DNA from 4 places in the Nonomuraea gerenzanensis genome. Region 2 is predicted to be linked to each of the others. Evidence: riboswitches for the same ligand, from Rfam matches in the RefSeq annotation. Region 2 holds a riboswitch; each other region holds the start of a gene.
The links. Region 2 has a riboswitch for cyclic di-AMP ahead of LCN96_RS43765 (coiled-coil domain-containing protein). Riboswitches for the same ligand answer to the same signal wherever they lie in the genome.

Region 1 (4,368 bases), 5.7 Mb from region 2:
CTGCGCGGCATCGCCAAGTTCGACCCCCGCAAGCGGGCCAAGCTGGGGGGCGCGCCGATCGCGGCGCAGCTGGAGAACGACAAGAAGTTCCGCGAGCTGGTCGCCGAGTCGGTGGCCGCCGGGTGGCCGGAGCTGGTCGCGTCGCTGGCCGAGGGCAACGTGCCCCCGGCCGCCGACCCCGTGCTCGTGGCCGCGGCGGCGTACCTGACCAGGCCGCCCGGCTGGGCGGAGATGATCGAGACCGCCCGCGCCGACCTGGAGCAGTCGGCGGTGGCCGCCGAGGACCACGAGCGCGAGGAGACGGTCACGCGGCTGCGCGAGCAGCTCGCCGCGCAGAAGAGCGCGGCCAAGGAGGAGGTCGACCGGCTGCGCGAGCAGCTCAAGGCGGCCCGCGCGGAGAACTCCGACCTGCGCCGCAAGCTGCACGACGCCCGCGAGCGGGCCAAGGCCGCGGCGCGGCGGGCCGAGGAGACCGAGCGGGCGGCGGAGGAGGCCAGGTCGGCCGCCACGGCGGCGGGCAGCGCCGGCGAGTCCGAGCTGCGCCGGCTGCGCGAGCGGCTGGCCGACGTGGAGAAGCAGCTCGAGGCCTCGCGCCGGGCCGCCCGCGAGGGCAGGAGCATCGAGGACGCCCGCATCAGGGTGCTGCTCGACGCGCTCCAGGACGCCTCGGCGGGGCTGCGCCGCGAGCTGGCCCTGCCCACCACGATCAGCCGGCCCGCCGACTCGGTCGCGGCGGTCACCGGCGAGCGGCCCGGCGTGCGCGGGGTGCCCGCGCGGGCCCTGGCCGACGACGACCCGCAGCTGCTCGACCAGCTCCTCGCGCTGCCGCAGGTGCATCTGATCATCGACGGCTACAACGTCACCAAGACCGGCTACGGCACCCTCACCCTCGCCGACCAGCGCACCCGGCTGATGACCTCGCTGGGCGGGCTGGTGGCGCAGACCAGGGTCGAGGTGACCGTGGTGTTCGACGGGGCGGAGCTCAACGCGCCCGTGCAGGTGGTGGCGCCGCGCGGGGTGCGGGTGCTGTTCAGCGCGCCGGGCGAGATCGCCGACGACCTCATCCGCCAGCTCGTCCGCGCCGAGCCGTCCGGCCGGGCCATCGCCGTGGTCTCCTCCGACCGCGAGGTGGCCGAGTCCGTCAGGCGGATGGGTGCCAGACCCGTTCCGTCTGGTTTGCTGCTGCGCCGGCTCGGCCGCGCGTAAATTACGAATTGGTAGGTTTGGCGTTACCCCGCCTGCCACTTCTGTACTATTTCGCCCCAGGTGTAATCCCTGGGAGGCGATACAGTGAGGTTTGGCCGGGTGCCGGTGGCCGCGGGTCTCGCGTTCGGACTGGTGCTGTACCCGACGGGAGCTGCCCTCGCTGATCCACGGCCTACGCTGGCGCAGGCCAAGGCGAAGCTGGAGAAGCTGAACGACAAGGCCGACAAGGTCGTCGAGCAGTTCAACCAGGCCAACGAGCGCTACAAGAAGGCCAAGAGCACCTACACGAAGCTGAACGACAGCTACAAGCGCAAGCTTGAGACGGTCGCGGACCTTCGTGCGCAGGTGATCGGGATGGCCGTCGAGAGCTACAAGCTCGGCGAGGACGTCACCTCCTGGCCCGGCCTCTTCAACTCCGACAACCCCAACGCCATGCTCTCCGGCTGGGCCGTGGCCGGGCAGCTCTCGCAGGAGCGGGCCGAGAAACTGGCCGTCTTCGACCGCGAGAACAAGGGCCTGAAGGCCGAGCGCGACAAGGCCGAGGTGGCGCTGGACGAGGCGGACGAGGAGCGCGACGCCGTCGAGAAGGAACGCGCCGAGATCCGCAAGCTGATCGCCCAGCAGAAGAAGCTGCTGGACAGGCTGGGGGCCTACAACCCCGGCAACCCCAACAGCACGGGCATCAAGTACACCGGGCCCGCCTCGGGCAGCGCCGCCGCGGCGCTGCGGTTCGCGTACGCGCAGGTGGGCAAGCCGTACATCTACGGCGGTACGGGGCCGCGCGGCTACGACTGCTCCGGCCTCACGCAGGCGGCCTGGGCGGCGGCAGGGGTGTCACTGCCCCGGACGACGTGGCAGCAGTGGGCCTGGGGCGCCAGCCGGAAGGTGGACCTGAACGACCTGCAGCCCGGCGACCTGATCTTCAGCGAGGGGCTCGGGCACGTCAGCATCTACGCGGGGAACGGGCAGATCGTGCACGCGCCGCAGACGGGTGACGTCGTCAAGGTCGTCAAGCTCTCCTCCTACGGGCGCTCCCTGGTCGGCGCCGTCCGCCCGTAGCCTGCCGTCTACGATTCGGCGTCGTAGATCCGTCGGGAGCGCTCCCAGTGGCGTTGCTCACGTTTGAAGTGTGTCAAATGTGACTTAAGTGACTTTTGGGACCTGACAATCAAGGCGTTCGCGAAGTGTGAGCAGGGTCACATTATGGTAACAGAACCTGGTGTTCCAGCAGGGGTTTCGACCTTGACTCCACTCCTTGTCTGATCTTTACAACCTGACTCACCTTTTGCCGTTCCTTGACCTTTCGGCGTAGCTTCTGGCGTCGTCGCGGTGAACAAGCCATGGCTCCGCGAACCGGCATCGGTCCCTCCCGATGTGAGAGATAAGAATCCGCCGGCCGCTCCCGACATCCCCAATCGACACGATCGGGCATGCGGCCTGCCGAATCCGTGCAGCCAGGAGGCACGGAGCCGGGGACCCAGCGATCCCAGTTCCCCAGGGATCAGGGGTGAATCGGCGCGCCATCGCGCCGTAGGGCGACTTCCAGGCCCGAATCCGTCAGCTAACCCGGTAGGCGTTCGTGGAAGACTCAAGGAGCAATCCTGTCCAGTCCCCTGCAGAACCCCCGCCTGTCCCGCCTTGCCCTGAGTGGCGTAGCACTCACGATGACCGTGACGGCCGGAGGTCTGGTCCTCCATGCCCCCACGGCTCAGGCGGCGACGACGAGCGACACGGCCGCCCTGACGACGGTGAAGGCGGAGACCACCGCCAAGACGTCCAAGAAGGCCACGGCAGCCCAGCGAGGGGCAGCCAAGCTCGCTCGGCAGCAAGCCAAGGCCCGCAGGGCCGTCTCTGTGGCCAAGAACCAGATCGGTGACCCGTACAGGTACGGAGGCACAGGGCCTGGTTCGTTTGACTGCTCCGGTCTCGTCCAGTTCGCCTGGAAGAAGGCCGGGGTCAAGCTCCCGCGCGTGGCGAGCAGCCAGTTCGCCCGCACCAGGCACAAGGTCTCCTGGCGCAAGCTGCGGCCCGGTGACCTGATGTTCTTCAGCGGGCTCGGCCACGTGGGCATGTACGTCGGCAAGGGCAAGATGATCCACTCGCCACGGACAGGCGAGCGGGTACGCATCGACAAGCTGAGCGGATGGCGCCGATCGTCCTTCGTCGGCGCGGTTCGTCCCGGCATGTGAAGAAGCCCCGTCCGGATTCTTGGAGGATTTCCTGGATTCGGACGGGGCTCTCGCACGTTCGGCGCCCGCACCAGGGCAGGGGCACTACGATCGGGCATCGTGTTCGAGCAGGTGAGCCGGCGAGCCGTGGTGGCGGGCCTGCTGCTCCTGCTTCCCGCCGCGGCCACTCCGCCGCCGGGTTCCCCCATCCTGCCTCCCGAGCTGCGCGACCTGTGGCCGGGACGGCCCGCGGCGGTCAGCCGCGGCGCCCGCGCCACCGTGGCGGGCCCGGCCACCGCGCCGCCCGGCCTGCTCGACGAGCTGGCACGCAGGGCCGACAGCGCGGGCAGGCGGGTCTCGGCCGTCCTCGGCAGGCCCGTACGCCCCCTCGTCGTCGTGCCGGAGTCCAGCCGCGACGCCGCCCGCCTGGCCGGGGTCGGCCGGGTAGACGGGCTGGCCGCCGTGGCCGACGGCCGGCGCGTGATCGTCGTGCCCGAGCCGTTCGCCACGCTCACCCCCACCGGCAGGGACGTCGTCCTGACCCACGAGCTGACCCACGTCGTGGCGGGCACCGACGGCCTGCCCGTCTGGCTGTACGAGGGGTTCGCCGACTACGTCGGCTACCGCGACGCCGGGCTGCCCGTGGCGACGGCCGCCGCCGAACTGGCGGCCGAGGTGCGGGCCGGGCGGCTGCCGAGCGCTTTGCCCGGGCCTGCGGCTTTCGCGGCGGACGGGCGTGACCCGGACCGGCTCGCCCGGGCGTACCAGGAGGCCTGGCTGGCGTGTCGCTTCCTCGCTGACCGGTTCGGTGAGGGGACCCTGGTGAGGCTCTACCGTGCGGCCCAGGCCGGAGGCGTCGATCGGGCGCTCGCCTCGCTGGGGCTCTCCGTCGCCACGCTGACCGCACGGTGGCGCGCGTACGTGCGGGAGCGGCTCGGATGAGGGGGAGGCAGATGAGCGATCGAGAAGACACTGACGACGCGGCACGGGAAGG
Region 2 (4,368 bases):
GCTCTCGCCCGGCTTCACCAAGCCGGTGAGCACGCTCACGTCCCTGGCCGAGGACCTGGCCAGCCGCGGCTACGTCGTGGCCGGCGTCGACCACCCCTACGAGAGCTACGCCACCACCCTGGCCGACGGGACGGTCGCGGAGTGCCTGGCGTGCGACAGCGACGCCGACCCCGGCTTCGGCACGGGCGTGGTCCTGGGCCGGGCGGCGGACGTGTCGTTCGTGCTGGACCGGCTGCCGTCGGAGTGGGACGGCGCCGGGGTGCTCGACCGCTCCAGGACCGCCATGGTCGGCCAGTCGATCGGCGGGGCCGGCGCCGTCGCGTCCATGCTGCGGGACCCGCGCATCCGCGCGGGGATCGACATGGACGGCACCACCTACGCCCGCATCCCGAAGAGCGGGTTCTCCCGGCCGTTCCTGTTCCTGGGCACGCCGCAGCACGTGCCCGGCGGCCGGGACCCGTCCTGGGAGCGTGACTGGAAGCTGCTGAGCGGGTGGAAGCGGTGGATCGTGCTGACGGGGGCGGAGCACCAGTCGTTCACCGACGGGCCGCTGCTGCAGGGCTCGCTCGGGGTCACGCCCGCCTACGGCACCCTGCCCGCGCAGCGCGCCGCCGAGCTGACCCGCACGTACGTGGCCGCCTTCCTCGACCGGCACCTGAAGGGGCAGCGGCAGCCGATCCTGGACGAGCCGTCGTCGCGTCACCCGGAGGCCAGGTTCTGTCCCTCGGCGTGCGGGGCGTCCTAGTTCATCGAGATGTGCACGTGGTCGAAGTGGTTCTCGGTGACGCTGCCGCGGTCCGACATCGCCCGCCACCCGGAGCCCTGGTTGATGCGCTGCTTCCAGATCACGTACTTCACGCCGAGCTTGTCCTTGTTGGCGATCGCCCAGGCCGCGATCCGGTCGCCGAGCGCGCTGTTGGCGGCCGAGGGCATCGAGCCGCCCGTGCTCATCATGAAGTCGCAGGCCCGGCCGAGCGGATGCTCGCCGCTGGAGCCCGAGCGGAAGCAGCCGACCGTGAACGGCAGCGAGAAGTTCTTCTCCACCTGGGCCTTCATCAGCCGGGTCCGGGCGGTGATGTTGTCGGAGCCGGTGGGCAGCTCGGGGGCCCAGGTGCCGTTGGCGTTGCGGCCCGTCCCGAACGGGACGAGGTCTTGGAGCTTGTCCTTGATGTCGTCGATGACGTCCTCGGCCTCGTCGCGCTGCTCGTCCACCTTGGCGGCGTCCGACTTGATCCGCTCGGTCAGCGCGGCGGCCTCCTCGCTGGCCTTCTTCTTGTCGTCGCGGGCCTTGGCCACGGTCGCGACGAGTGCTTGCTGCTCGGCGGTGAGCTGTTCGAGCAGGGCCGCGGTGCCGGCGTCCGTCGGGAGCATGAAGCCCGGCAGCGCGGAGGGGTCGCCGTTCTGGTAACGCAGGCGGGCGATGTCGGCGACTCGCTGCTCGGCGGCGGCCAGCGTCTGCTCCGCCGCTGCCGCCCTGGCCGCGGCGGCCTTGGCGGCGTCCTGGGCCTTGGCCAGCTCGACGCGCTTGAGGTTGTACTGCTCGATGAGCTTGTCGACCTTGCTGTTGAGCTGCTTGAGCTGGGCGCGGAGCTCGGACTCCGTCGGCTTGGGCGCTGCTGCGGCGGTGGCGGCGGCGGTGGCGGATGCCGCCGACAGGGCGGCGGCGGTGGCGGATGTCGCCGGCATGGCGGTGGCGGGGGACGCCGACAGGGTGACGGCGGTGGCGGTGATGAGGCCGATGGCAAGAATCGCGGGGGACGAAGCCGCCACGTAGATGTTCCTCTCCCTCTGCCGGCCGGGTTAGCTGACGGGTTCGGGCATGGGAGGTGCGATTCCCTACCGCCGTAGCGGATTCACCCCAGGTGCGGTTTGGGTCCCCGGCTCCCGGGCGAGGCGCCCGGGATTAGGCGTACTACGACCGTTACGGCCGATGCATATGGGGATATTAGTGGTAGATCACGGGTCATGCGACCTTAAGTAGAAATCTATTAGTGATCAATCTGTGATCGAATCAGCCGGGCCGCCTCTTCCGGCAGAACGTCGTTCACGAAGGCGCCCATCGCGGACTCCGAGCCGGCCAGGAACTTGAGCTTGTTCGCCGCCCGCCTGATGCTGAACAGCTCCAGGTGCAGGTATCCCAGCTCCCTGCCCGCCCGCACCGGCGCCTGGTGCCAGGCGGAGATGTACGGCATCACCATGTCGAACAATCCGTCGAACGCGCGCAGCACGGAGGTGTAGAGGGGTGCGAACGCCGCCCGCTCCTCCTCCGTCAGCGCCGCAAGGTCGGGCACCTGCCGGTGCGGATACACGTGCACCTCGAACGGCCAGCGCGCGGCGGCCGGCACGAACGCGGTCCACAGCTCGTTGCTCGCCACCACCCGCGTGCCCGCCTCCCGCTCGGCGGCCAGCACGTCGGCGAACAGGTTGCCCTTGGTGTAGCGGCCGGCGGCGGCGAGCTGCAGCTTGGTCCTGGGGGTGACGTAGGGGTAGGCGTAGATCTGGCCGTGCGGATGGGCCAGCGTGATGCCGATCTCGGCGCCCCGGTTCTCGAAGCAGAACACCTGCTCCACGCCCTCGATCTGGGACAGCTCGGCCGTACGGTCGGCCCACGCCTCCATGACCAGCTCCACCTGGGAGTCGGGGAGCTTGGAGAAGGAGGAGTCGTGATCGGAGGTGAAGCACACCACCTCGCACCGCCCCACGCCAGGACGGACCTCGCTCAGCCCGCCCGGCTCCTCATAAGTCCCGAAATTTGTGGAGAAGGAGGGAAAACGGTTCTCGAACACGACCACGTCGTAGTCGTGGGCGGGGATCTCCGTCGACCGGGTGTCGGACGAGGGGCACAGCGGGCACTCGGCCGTGCCGCCGGTCGGCAGGAACGTGCGCGTCTGCCGGTGCCCGGCGATCGCGATCCACTCCTCCGTCAGCGGGTCGTACCGCATCTCCGACGCCACCGGCCGGGGGCCGAGCGTCCGCCGGTCGATCGCGCTCCTGTCGGCGTCGTCACGCCGGTCGAAGTAGATCAGCTCCCGGCCGTCGGCCAGATGGGTGATGGTGCGCTTCAAGGGGTGCCCTCCGCGATGATCAGTTCTCCGGCCCGTTCGGCCAGCTCGGTGCGTGCGTCCTCCGGCAACCCCGCGTCGCTGATGACCACGTCGGCCTCGCTCAGCTCGGCGATGGTGCTGATGCCGACCGTGTTCCACTTCGTGTGGTCGGCGGGGACGACCAGCCGGGTCGCGGCCGTCACCAGCTCCCTGTCGGTCTCGGACTCCAGCAGGTTCGGAGTGGTGAACCCGGCGCGCACGCTCATCCCGTGCACGCCCAGGAAGAGCGTGTCCACGTGCAGGCGGCGGATCGCGGCCACGGCGACGGGGCCCACCAGGGCGTCGGACGGCGTGCGTACGCCCCCGGTCAGCACGACCGTGCGGTCGGCGCGCGGGTTGCGGTGGAAGACGTCGGCGACCGGGATCGAGTTGGTGATCACGGTCAGCTCGGGCACGCCGATCAGGTGGTGCGCCAGCGCCCACGTGGTGGTGCCCGCCGACAGCGCCACGGCCGTGCCGGGACGGACCAGCGTGGCGGCGTGCCGCGCGATCGCCTCTTTCTCCTGCTGCTGCCGGGCGGACTTGGCGGTGAACCCGGGCTCCTCGGTCGAGCCGGGGCCGAGCGCGGTCGCGCCGCCGTGCACCTTCTCCAGCAGCCCGCGTTCGGCCAGCACCTCGAGGTCGCGACGGATGGTCATGTCGGAGACGCCGAGCTCGCGGACGAGGTCGGCCACCCGGACGCCGCCGTTGCTGCGCACGCGTTCGAGAATCGCCTGCTGACGCTGCTGTGCGAGCACGCCCCGCTCCTTCCAACAGATTCCACCAAATTATGACACGGAATTGTTGGGGAATGTTAGTTAGCGCTGGAACGCTTGCGCTGGTCAGCGCGACGGGGGACGGTGGGGGCTCACCGATCACCGGAGATTCACCGGAGGCGAGCTTATGGCCAGGCGCGCACGCAAGGGCAGGGCACGCAAGAAGAAGAAGGCGAACCACGGCAAGCGGCCCACGGCCCGATGACGGGCGGCCGCCCTTGCGGGAGAGGGCGGCCATCCACCTTCAGCGGGTCACTCGCGCTCGGCCGATCGCCCCTTGTTCAGCCTGGCAGCTCGGTCAGGGCCTGGTCGATGCGCTCCTGGGGCAGCGTGTAGTCCTCCAGCTCGCCCGCCAGATACCGATCGTAGGCGCCCAGATCGAAGTGACCGTGACCGCACAGCGCGGTCAGGATGACCTTCTCCTCACCGCTCTCCTTGCAACGCAGCGCCTCGGCGATCGTCTCGGCCAGCGCATGCGTGGGCTCGGGCGCGGGCAGGATGCCCTCCGT
Region 3 (4,368 bases), 660 kb from region 2:
TCGGCGGCCAGCTCGGCGGGGCAGCGCTCCACGGTCTCCATCGCCGCCCGCGCGATCGACTCCACCGGCTGCCCGGTGGCCTCGAAGATGTGCTGGACGGGCAGCGTGAGCTGCCGCTCGCGGCCCGTTTCCGGGTCGCGGGCCCGCACCATGACCTCGCCGTCGTGCGCGTGCCGCTTGGCCGCCTCGGCCTCGCGGTCGTCGAGCTGCAGCCCGTGCTCCCGCTCCACGAAGCGCACGATCGCCCGGTTCACGGCCTGCCCGCCGTACGGCACCGAGCCGGTCGCCACCACGGACTCGCCCGACAGCACGGCGATCCGCGCGGCGTCGCGGCCGATGTCGATCACCATGTGGCCGGTGTGCCCGCCGCGCGACATGCCCGCGCCGAGCGCGGCCGCCAGCGCGTGCGGGACCAGGTGCACGATCCTGGCGTCCGCCTCGTACGCGATGTCCTGCAGCGCCTCGCGGTCGATCGCCGTGGAGTCGGGCGGCAGCGCCATGACCAGGCGCGGCCTGGCGTACGGGTGCCAGTGCACCTTGCGCAGGAAGTGCCGGATCATGCGCCGGGCCAGCTCGGCGTCGGCCGGCAGCCCGCCGCTGACCGGCCAGTGCGTGCGCCCGCCGGTCTCGTCGGCGGCCTCCGCGCCGTATCCGACGATCTTGCCCGTGCGGTCGTCGCACATGACGACGGAGGGCTCGTCGAGCACGATTCCCTTGCGTTTGACGTAGATCCGCGTGCTCGCCGCCCCAAGATCCATCGCCAGGTCACGACCGAGGAGTCTCATCGTGGGATCCATATCCGCACCTGTCCCAACCCAACACCACGAACGGAGCGGATCCCCTTTACCCGGTGTGTACGGGGACCGTGATCGACGTCGCCCGCCCGGTCCCGGCCCGGGCTTCCGGTTGCGGGCCTTCACTTGCGCGCAGGCCCGGTTTCGCGTCATAAGCGGTCCCGTGCGAAGCTGTGAACTGTCCCCAACACCATGGAGGTCCTCATGGCGGATACACCGGAGCCGGAAGTCAGCGAAACTCCCGAGGACGAGCTGAAGCGCAAGTTCCGCGAGGCACTGGAGCGCAAGCGCAACCAGCACGCGGGATCGGGCGCCGGTGGCAGGGGCGGCGACCCATCGAAGATCCACGGGGCGCACGGTCCGGCTGCGAGTAAAAGATCGTTCAGGCGCAAGAGCGGCGGCTGAGGCTGACATTCTGGCGGGGGTACGGCATGCCGTGCCCCCTTTTTTCTTCCCGAACGCAGGTAGATCTTTATGGTGATTCATGGCGAATCGTTTGCAGATGTCCGATTCCGTGGCTAAGGTAATCGCCATTACCAGCCGGTGACCTAGTCCTTACCCCAGAGGGACGACCGGTTGGCGCCGAATCCCGAACCCTCGGGAACCGGGGAACCACCTTTGTTGGGGTGAATCCGGCGCTGTGCCGGTAGGGCATCTCCACGCCCGAACCCGTCAGCTAACCCGGTAGGCGTGATGGAGAGGACAAGCTACCCCATGCACCAGCGCGTCGTACCCCCGGACCGCTACCTGCCGGCCGCCTGCTGAGCGGCCCCCTTCCCCGAAGACTCGTATCTTGCGCTTCGCGTAGCGATATCGCGGAGTTCTGCTCCGCCGCGCCCTTTTTTCCGTGAGTGCAACCTCCCTGTCCCCCAGTGAAGGGTTTTGCTGCTTCATGTCTGCCCGTTTTGGCCTGCGTTCCCTCGCCGTGCTCACCGCCTCCACCGTCGGAGCGCTGACCATCGCCGGCACGGCCGCCCATGCCGACTCCGACACCGACACCGGCCAGAAGATTTTGCTCAAGGGCTCGACCACGGCTTCGTACTTCTGGGACGACGCCTCCGGCCGCGCCGGTGACACGGGCCTGCCGGCCAGCGGCAAGCCGATGCAGAAGGGGCTGGCGGCGAGCCCGAGCTGGCCGCTGCTGACCGAGGGTTACGTGGTGTACAAGGGCAAGAAGATGCCCTTCTTCGTGGGTGACCGCGGGCCGGGCGCGCCCTCCAACCGCGGCATCATGCTGGACCTCGACGCCAAGACGTTCGCCGAGCTGACCGGCGGCGAGTTCAACCCCAGCACGCTGGGCGTGGACGGCGTCGGCGGCCAGGGGCACATCGAGGTCGACTACGTCATCACCAAGTGGGGTGCCGGGGTGGGCAAGAAGAACCACCCCGTGCCGTTCTCCACCGGCGCCTGGTCCCGGCGCGACCCGAACCCCGCGACCCCGCCGCAGTCTGAGGAGGAGTCCGCCGCCGCGAACGACCAGCTCCTCGACGCCCCCGTGGGCGAGGCGAAGGAGTCGGGCGTGGTCGGCGGCGCGCTGACGGCGGGCGTCCTGTCGATGGCGGGCGGCGGCGTGGTGCTCGGCGGCGAGCGCCTGCGCGCCCTCCTCGTGCGCTGACCCCGGCGCTTCTCAAGCGCCGGCGCTTTACGAGGAGCCGACCAGAATGTCATTCTGGTCGGCGTGACCACCCGCGCAGCCGCGAACGGCATCGAAATCGCCTACGAGAGCTTCGGCTCACCCACGGGCCGTCCCCTGCTCCTCATCATGGGACTCGGCGCCCAGCTCATCCAGTGGGACGAGGGGCTCTGCGAGCTCCTCGCCGAGCAGGGACACCACGTCGTACGGTTCGACAACCGCGACGCGGGCCTGTCCACCCACTTCCACGACCACGGCGTGCCCGCGACGGGCGCGGCACCGCCGTACCTGCTGGACGACCTGGCCGACGACACCGCGGCCCTCATGGACGTGCTCGGCTGGACGGCGGCGCACATCGTGGGCGCCTCCATGGGCGGGATGATCGCCCAGACGCTGGCCATCCGGCACCCCGAGCGGGTGCTGACCCTGACCTCGATCATGTCCACGCCCGGCCCGTCGGTGGCCCCGCCCACGGAGGCCGCCGCGGCGATCCTGATGGGCAGGCCGGCCCAGGGCCGCGAGGCGGTGCTGGAGCAGGCGGTACGGACCTGGTCCACGATCGGGTCGCCGGGCTACGAGCTGGACCAGGAACGGATCAGGGCGATGGCCGGGCTGGCCTACGACCGCTGCTTCGACCCGGCGGGCACGGCCAGGCAGCTCGCCGCGATCATGGCGTCGGGCGACCGTACGGAGCTGCTCGCCCAGGTCGCGGTGCCCACGCTGGTGCTGCACGGGGAGGCGGATCCGCTCGTCCCGGTGGTGGGCGGCCGGGCCACGGCCGCGGCGATCCCGGGGGCGCGGCTGGTGACGTATCCGGGGATGGGGCACGACCTGCCGCGCGAGCTGTGGCCGAGCTTCGTCGCCGAGATCACCAAGCTGACCTCGGCCTGACGGCGACGAGGCCGACGCCGCCGGTGGCCCGGCCCCCCAAGGGCGGGCCACCGGAACGGGCGTCAGACCTCCAGCTTCTCCTCGATGCCTCGGAGCTGATGGCGGGCCAGGGCCAGGTTGCCGCGGTTGCGGTCGAGCGCCAGGTACAGGAACAGCCCCTTGCCGCTGCGCCCGGTGATCGGCCGGATGATGTGGTACTGGCCGCTGAGCGTGATGAGGATGTCCTCGATGGCGTCCTTGAGCCCCAGCGAGTCCATCGTGCGCAGCTTGGCCTTGACCACCTCCGTGTTGCCGGCCGCGGCGACCTGGAGGTCCAGGTCCTTGGAGCCGCCGAGCGCGCCGAGCGCCATGCCGCTGCCGTGGTCGACGATGGCGGCCCCGATGGAGCCGTCGATGGTCATCATCTCCTTGAGCGACACGTCCATGCCGGCCATGTTCTCTCCTCTCATCGTTGACGAGCTGCGACGGCGGCCACGCTGGCAGCCGTCTTCCTGCCCTCCAGCCGCAGCAGCCCGACGTTCGCGCCGGGCCCGGCCAGGACTGTGAGGACGATGGTGGGGCCGGCGGCGTAGAACGCCGTGAACCCGGCCGTGCCGGAGATGAGCGTCTCCTCCAGTGCCCCCTGGCCGGAGATGACGAGCATGCGCCGGCTCATCGCGAGCAGCGCCGCCGACAGCGCCGCCGCCTGCTCGCCGGCCTTCCCGGGCAGGTCGCAGGCCAGTTGCAGGCCGTCGACGGTGCACGCGACGCTCCCCTGGACGTCCGGGGTGCGCTCGCGCAGGAGCGCCATCTCCTCCAGAACCTCTTGTCCCAGCTCCACGGGTGGCCTCCTCCTGAGTGAGGGGAACCTCACGACAGCTCCTCGAGCGCCTTCTTCAGCCGCATCAGCAGCGCCAGATCGGTCGGATCGCCCGTCACGGGCGGGCCCAGCGGCTGGGCCCGCGCCGCCGGGTCGTGCGGCGGACGCTCGCGCGGCGTCCGCCGCTGGGGCAGGTCGGGGGCCGCGAGCAGCCCCGAGGCGGCCAGCCGCCGCACCGCGACCAGCACCGG
Region 4 (4,368 bases), 2.4 Mb from region 2:
CGACTGCTGCTGCTGACCGTAACCCTGCTGGCCGTACTGCTGCTGCTGGTCGTAGCCCTGCTGGCCGTAGCCCGGCTGGGACTGCGGCTGCTGACCGTACTGGGCCTGCTGGCCGTAATCCGGCTGCGACTGCTGCTGCTGACCGTAACCCTGCTGGCCGTACTGCTGCTGCTGGTCGTAGCCCTGCTGGCCGTAGCCCGGCTGGGACTGCGGCTGCTGACCGTACTGGGCCTGCTGGCCGTAATCCGGCTGCGACTGCTGCTGCTGACCGTAACCCTGCTGCTGGCCGTATCCGGGCTGGGACTGCGGCTGCTGGCCGTAGGCGGACTGCTGGCCGGACTGCGGTTGCTGGCCGTAGCCCTGCTGGCCGTACTGCTGCTGCTGGTCGCCGTAGCCCTGCTGCTGGCCGTAGCCCTGCTGGTCGCTGTATTGCTGCTGGCCGTAGCCGGGCTGCGACTGCTGCTGCTGACCGTAGCCCTGCTGCTGGCCGTACTGTCCTTGCTGGCCGTAGCCGGGCTGCGACTGCTGTTGCTGACCGTAACCCTGCTGCTGACCGTACTGCTGCTGCTGGTCGTAGCCCTGCTGGCCGTAGCCTTGCTGCTGCTGGCCGTACTGGGGCTGCTGGCCGTAGCCCTGCTGCTGCCCATGGCCCTGCTGCTGGCCGTATGGGGGCTGCTGGCCGTAGGCGTCGTCCGCCCGGTAGCCGACCACAGTCACGTCCGGGTCGGGCTCGCCAGGGTGGCGGCCCGCGTTGTGCTGCCCGTAAGGGGGATTCTCGCCGGATTCGTCCTGTGGATACGGCGGCTGTCCGGTGCTCACCGTGTCACCTCGCTTCGAGTGCGCATGTGGCACGTGTCAGGACACATGCCTGTGCTGCCCAACGTATCGACATAGGTATCAACAATCACCTTTCCATCTGGTCAAGGTCCGCGTCACCCGATGTCAGATGGAGCAGCATGCGGGTGTTGCCCAGGGTGTTCGGTTTGACGTGTTCCAGGTCGAGGAACTCCGCCACGCCCTCGTCGTACGAGGCCAGGAGTTCGGCGTACACCTCTGGTGAGACCGGTGTGCCCTGAATCGAGCGAAAGCCGTGTCTCGCGAAGAAGTCGACCTCAAAAGTCAGACAGAATACACGTCGCAGACCCAGATCCTTCGCGTGCTGTATCAGCGCCGAGACGATCCGATGGCCGACGCCCATGCCGCGGCACGCCGGATCCACGGCCACGGTGCGGACCTCCGCGAGGTCCTCCCACAACACGTGGAGCGCGCCACAGCCGACAACCTGCCCGCCCCTCTCGGCCACCCAGAACTCCTGCACGTCCTCGTACAGGGTCACCGTGGCCTTCTCCAGAAGCCGCGGGCCCGCGCCCGCATAGGTGTCCACCAGCCGCCTGATCACCCGGACATCGGGCGTGCGGGCACGCCGGACCACGACCGCGCTCTCGGGCTGGGTCTCGGACGTCGCCAGTTCGGCCACCTGCTCCATGGCTCTCCAGAGTACAGATGTCATTACGGCTCAGACCTAACTCCCATGTCTCGCCCCATCCTGTTACATCCGGTGGCCAGCCGAGCACGCTCTCCCCATCTGGCAGAAGCAGCAACGAACGGGACATAAAGCTCGTTCTGCCCGGTCAGGCACGAGATCACCTTGTGACCCTTCGGTTGTGAAACCTCTATGAACTCGGCAGTTCCGGTTGAGCACGAACTCGGAGTGCATTAGTGTCCAGCGACGATGTTCCCCGCGTGTCGCGCGCGCGGGACACGCCCAATCCCCGCGAGGGGAGCCGGGGACCCACCGGCGGCGACCCCCATCGCCCGCCATTCGGGGTGAATCCGAGTTGTTCGGTAGGGCTGCTCCGGCCCGAACCCGTCAGCTAACCCGGTCGGCGTAGAGGAAGGGAGCTTGGTTGGTGAAGCGCACGCGTCACGGCGGAGAGCAGGCGGCGGGCAGGCAGGCCCGCCCTCAGGGGCGTCTCGGGCGATCACGCCGCCTCGGCGGTGTGGTGAGTTTCACAGTGGCCGCGCTCCTGATAGCCATTCCCGTCACCCCGGCGTCCGCGGACCCAGAGCCCTCGCTCCAGGACCTGGCCAAGCAGGTCGAGAAGATGCACACCGAGATCGAGACGCTGACCGAGGAGTACAACGGCCAGCGGGAGAAGCTCAAGACCGCCAAGAAGGCCGCCGACGCCGCACAGAAGACGCTGGCGACCAGTGAGGCCGACCTGGAGGCCAAGCGCGCCAAGGCCGCGCTGCTGGCGCAGAACGCCTACATGACCGGCGGCATGAACCGGATGCTGGCCTTCGCCACCTCCGGCGACCCCGACACCTTCCTCGACCGCGCCGCCACCATGGACGTGCTGGAGCAGCAGCAGGGCGCCGAGGTCAACCAGGTCACGGCGGCCAGGGAGGCCGCCGAGCGGGCCAGGGCCGGCGCCAAGTCACGCATCGACGAGGTGCAGAAGATCGTCGGCGAGCTCGACGGCAAGCGCGACAAGATCACCAAGCTGGTCACCAAGGTCGAGAGCAACCTGTTCAGGCGGGCGCTGGGCGAGGCCGGCCGGCCCGGTACGCGGGCGCAGCGCGTCAACCTGCCCATCGTCGGCAGCGGCAAGGCGGCACAGGCGGCGCGGTGGGCGCTGACGCAGCAGCTCAAGCCGTACGTCTGGGGCGCCGAGGGGCCCAGCTCCTACGACTGCTCCGGCCTCGTCATGGCGGCCTACCAGAAGGTCGGCATCTCACTGCCGCACTACACCGGCAGCCAGTGGACCGCGGGCAGGCACATCTCGCGCGAGGAGCTGCGCCCGGGCGACCTGGTGTTCTTCTACAACGACCTGCACCACGTGGGCATCTACCTCGGCGGCGGGATGATGGTGCACGCGCCGCAGACCGGAGACGTCGTGCGGATCGCCTCGATCGCCAACAGGCCGTTCGCCGGAGCGGTCCGCATCGCCGACTGACCGCCCACCGGAGCGGTCCGCATCGCCGGCTGACCGCCCACCGGCGCCCCTCCCCCTGGGCACCCGCCGCTAGATCAGCTGGCGGCGCGCCGCCCACGCCACGGCCTCGATCGCCGTGGCGACGCCTATGCGGTCACAGATGCCGCGTAATCTCCGGCGCACGGTGCGCCCGCTGATATCCAGCCGTCTGCCCACCCGGTCGACCGTGACCCCCTTGGCCAGCTCCGCCAGTAACGCAAGATCCGCATGGGTCAGCTCAACACCTTCTGTGAGCACATCCATCGGGAGCCCTCCCCCCCAACAGGTGAACTTGGGCCTCGGGACCGGGCCGAAGTCGCTCCTCGCAGACCGTAAACGCATCCTGGAAAGGTCGTCAAGCATGACAATCTCTGCTCTTGACGAGCGCTATTGACATGATCCGATATATGTGACCTACTCGCGATATGTCGGCACCGATCAGCTCGGGATAAACGATCTCATGGAGCCTTCCGGCCCTCCGGATCCAGCGGTTTTGAGCCCGGCTGACGTCCTGGGTTTTGATCCGTTCGATCGGGCATTTCTGCGTGATCCTTACTCCCGTTATCGCGAGCTGAGCACGCGCGGCGCCCTCTTCCGTACGCGCGCGGGCCTGCTCGTCGCCACCACCCACGAGCTCTGCTCGACCCTGCTGCGCGATCCGCGCTTCGGCCGCGGCCCGCGCGGCCAGGACAGCGGAGACCCAGGTCAGCCCACCGCCTCGTTCCTGTGGCTGGACCCGCCCGACCACACGAGGCTGCGCGCCCTGGTGAGCAGGGCGTTCACCCCGCGCATGGTCGAACGGCTGCGCCCGCGCGTGGAGTCGATCGCCGCCTCGCTGATCCGCGCGCTACCCGAGGAGGCCGACCTGGTGTCCGGGCTGGCCTACCCGCTGCCCGTCATGGTGATCAGCGAGATGCTCGGGGTGCCCGCCGAGGACCACGAACGCTTTCGCGGCTGGAGCGAGAAGCTGGCGCGCGGCCTTGACCCGATGCTTACAGCAGACCTCTTATCGGAAACCGGGCGGGCCAGAAAGGAGTTCGGCGACTACTTCCGTGAGCTGGCCGCGCTCAGGCGGGAGCGGCCCGGCGACGACCTGCTGAGCGCCCTGACCCGCGTCCAGGAGCTCACCGAGGCCGAGCTGCTGGCCACCTGCGTGCTGCTGCTCGTGGCCGGCCACGAGACGACCGTGAACCTCATCGCCAACGGCGTGCCGGCCCTGCTGCGGCACGGGCTGCTGCCGGAGGCGGCACGACGGCCCAAGCACGTGGTGGAGGAGGTGCTGCGCTACGACCCGCCGGTGCAGCTCACCTCCAGAGTGGCCCTGGAGGACGTGTCGCTGGGCGGGACGCCGGTGCCGAAGGGCACGATGGTGATGGCGGTGATAGGCGCGGCC

Region 1: linked by a shared signal. The riboswitch ahead of LCN96_RS17670 (C40 family peptidase) and the one ahead of LCN96_RS43765 (coiled-coil domain-containing protein) in region 2 are both predicted to bind cyclic di-AMP.
Region 3: linked by a shared signal. The riboswitch ahead of LCN96_RS57265 (hypothetical protein) and the one ahead of LCN96_RS43765 (coiled-coil domain-containing protein) in region 2 are both predicted to bind cyclic di-AMP.
Region 4: linked by a shared signal. The riboswitch ahead of LCN96_RS54965 (C40 family peptidase) and the one ahead of LCN96_RS43765 (coiled-coil domain-containing protein) in region 2 are both predicted to bind cyclic di-AMP.

Annotation. Positions count from the first base shown of each region.
Region 1 is NZ_CP084058.1:3,674,685-3,679,052, forward strand. It holds gene LCN96_RS17660 (NYN domain-containing protein) at 1-1,206, shown strand, start outside; gene LCN96_RS17665 (C40 family peptidase) at 1,291-2,265, shown strand; cyclic di-AMP (ydaO/yuaA leader) riboswitch at 2,635-2,797, shown strand; gene LCN96_RS17670 (C40 family peptidase) at 2,871-3,395, shown strand; gene LCN96_RS17675 (gluzincin family metallopeptidase) at 3,495-4,316, shown strand; gene LCN96_RS17680 (M48 family metallopeptidase) at 4,328-4,368, shown strand, end outside.
Region 2 is NZ_CP084058.1:9,416,613-9,420,980, reverse strand. It holds gene LCN96_RS43770 (alpha/beta hydrolase family protein) at 1-745, shown strand, start outside; gene LCN96_RS43765 (coiled-coil domain-containing protein) at 742-1,770, opposite strand; cyclic di-AMP (ydaO/yuaA leader) riboswitch at 1,776-1,920, opposite strand; gene galT (galactose-1-phosphate uridylyltransferase) at 1,989-3,065, opposite strand; gene LCN96_RS43755 (DeoR/GlpR family DNA-binding transcription regulator) at 3,062-3,841, opposite strand; gene LCN96_RS57550 (50S ribosomal protein bL37) at 3,987-4,064, shown strand; gene LCN96_RS43750 (TrpB-like pyridoxal phosphate-dependent enzyme) at 4,141-4,368, opposite strand, start outside.
Region 3 is NZ_CP084058.1:10,074,549-10,078,916, reverse strand. It holds gene LCN96_RS46855 (rod shape-determining protein) at 1-785, opposite strand, end outside; gene LCN96_RS46850 (DUF5302 domain-containing protein) at 999-1,199, shown strand; cyclic di-AMP (ydaO/yuaA leader) riboswitch at 1,365-1,500, shown strand; gene LCN96_RS57265 (hypothetical protein) at 1,687-2,409, shown strand; gene LCN96_RS46840 (alpha/beta fold hydrolase) at 2,473-3,318, shown strand; gene LCN96_RS46835 (hypothetical protein) at 3,381-3,752, opposite strand; gene LCN96_RS46830 (roadblock/LC7 domain-containing protein) at 3,764-4,138, opposite strand; gene LCN96_RS46825 (hypothetical protein) at 4,168-4,368, opposite strand, start outside.
Region 4 is NZ_CP084058.1:11,784,104-11,788,471, forward strand. It holds gene LCN96_RS54955 (RDD family protein) at 1-819, opposite strand, end outside; gene LCN96_RS54960 (amino-acid N-acetyltransferase) at 905-1,486, opposite strand; cyclic di-AMP (ydaO/yuaA leader) riboswitch at 1,753-1,904, shown strand; gene LCN96_RS54965 (C40 family peptidase) at 2,004-2,957, shown strand; gene LCN96_RS54970 (LuxR C-terminal-related transcriptional regulator) at 3,027-3,239, opposite strand; gene LCN96_RS54975 (cytochrome P450) at 3,469-4,368, shown strand, end outside.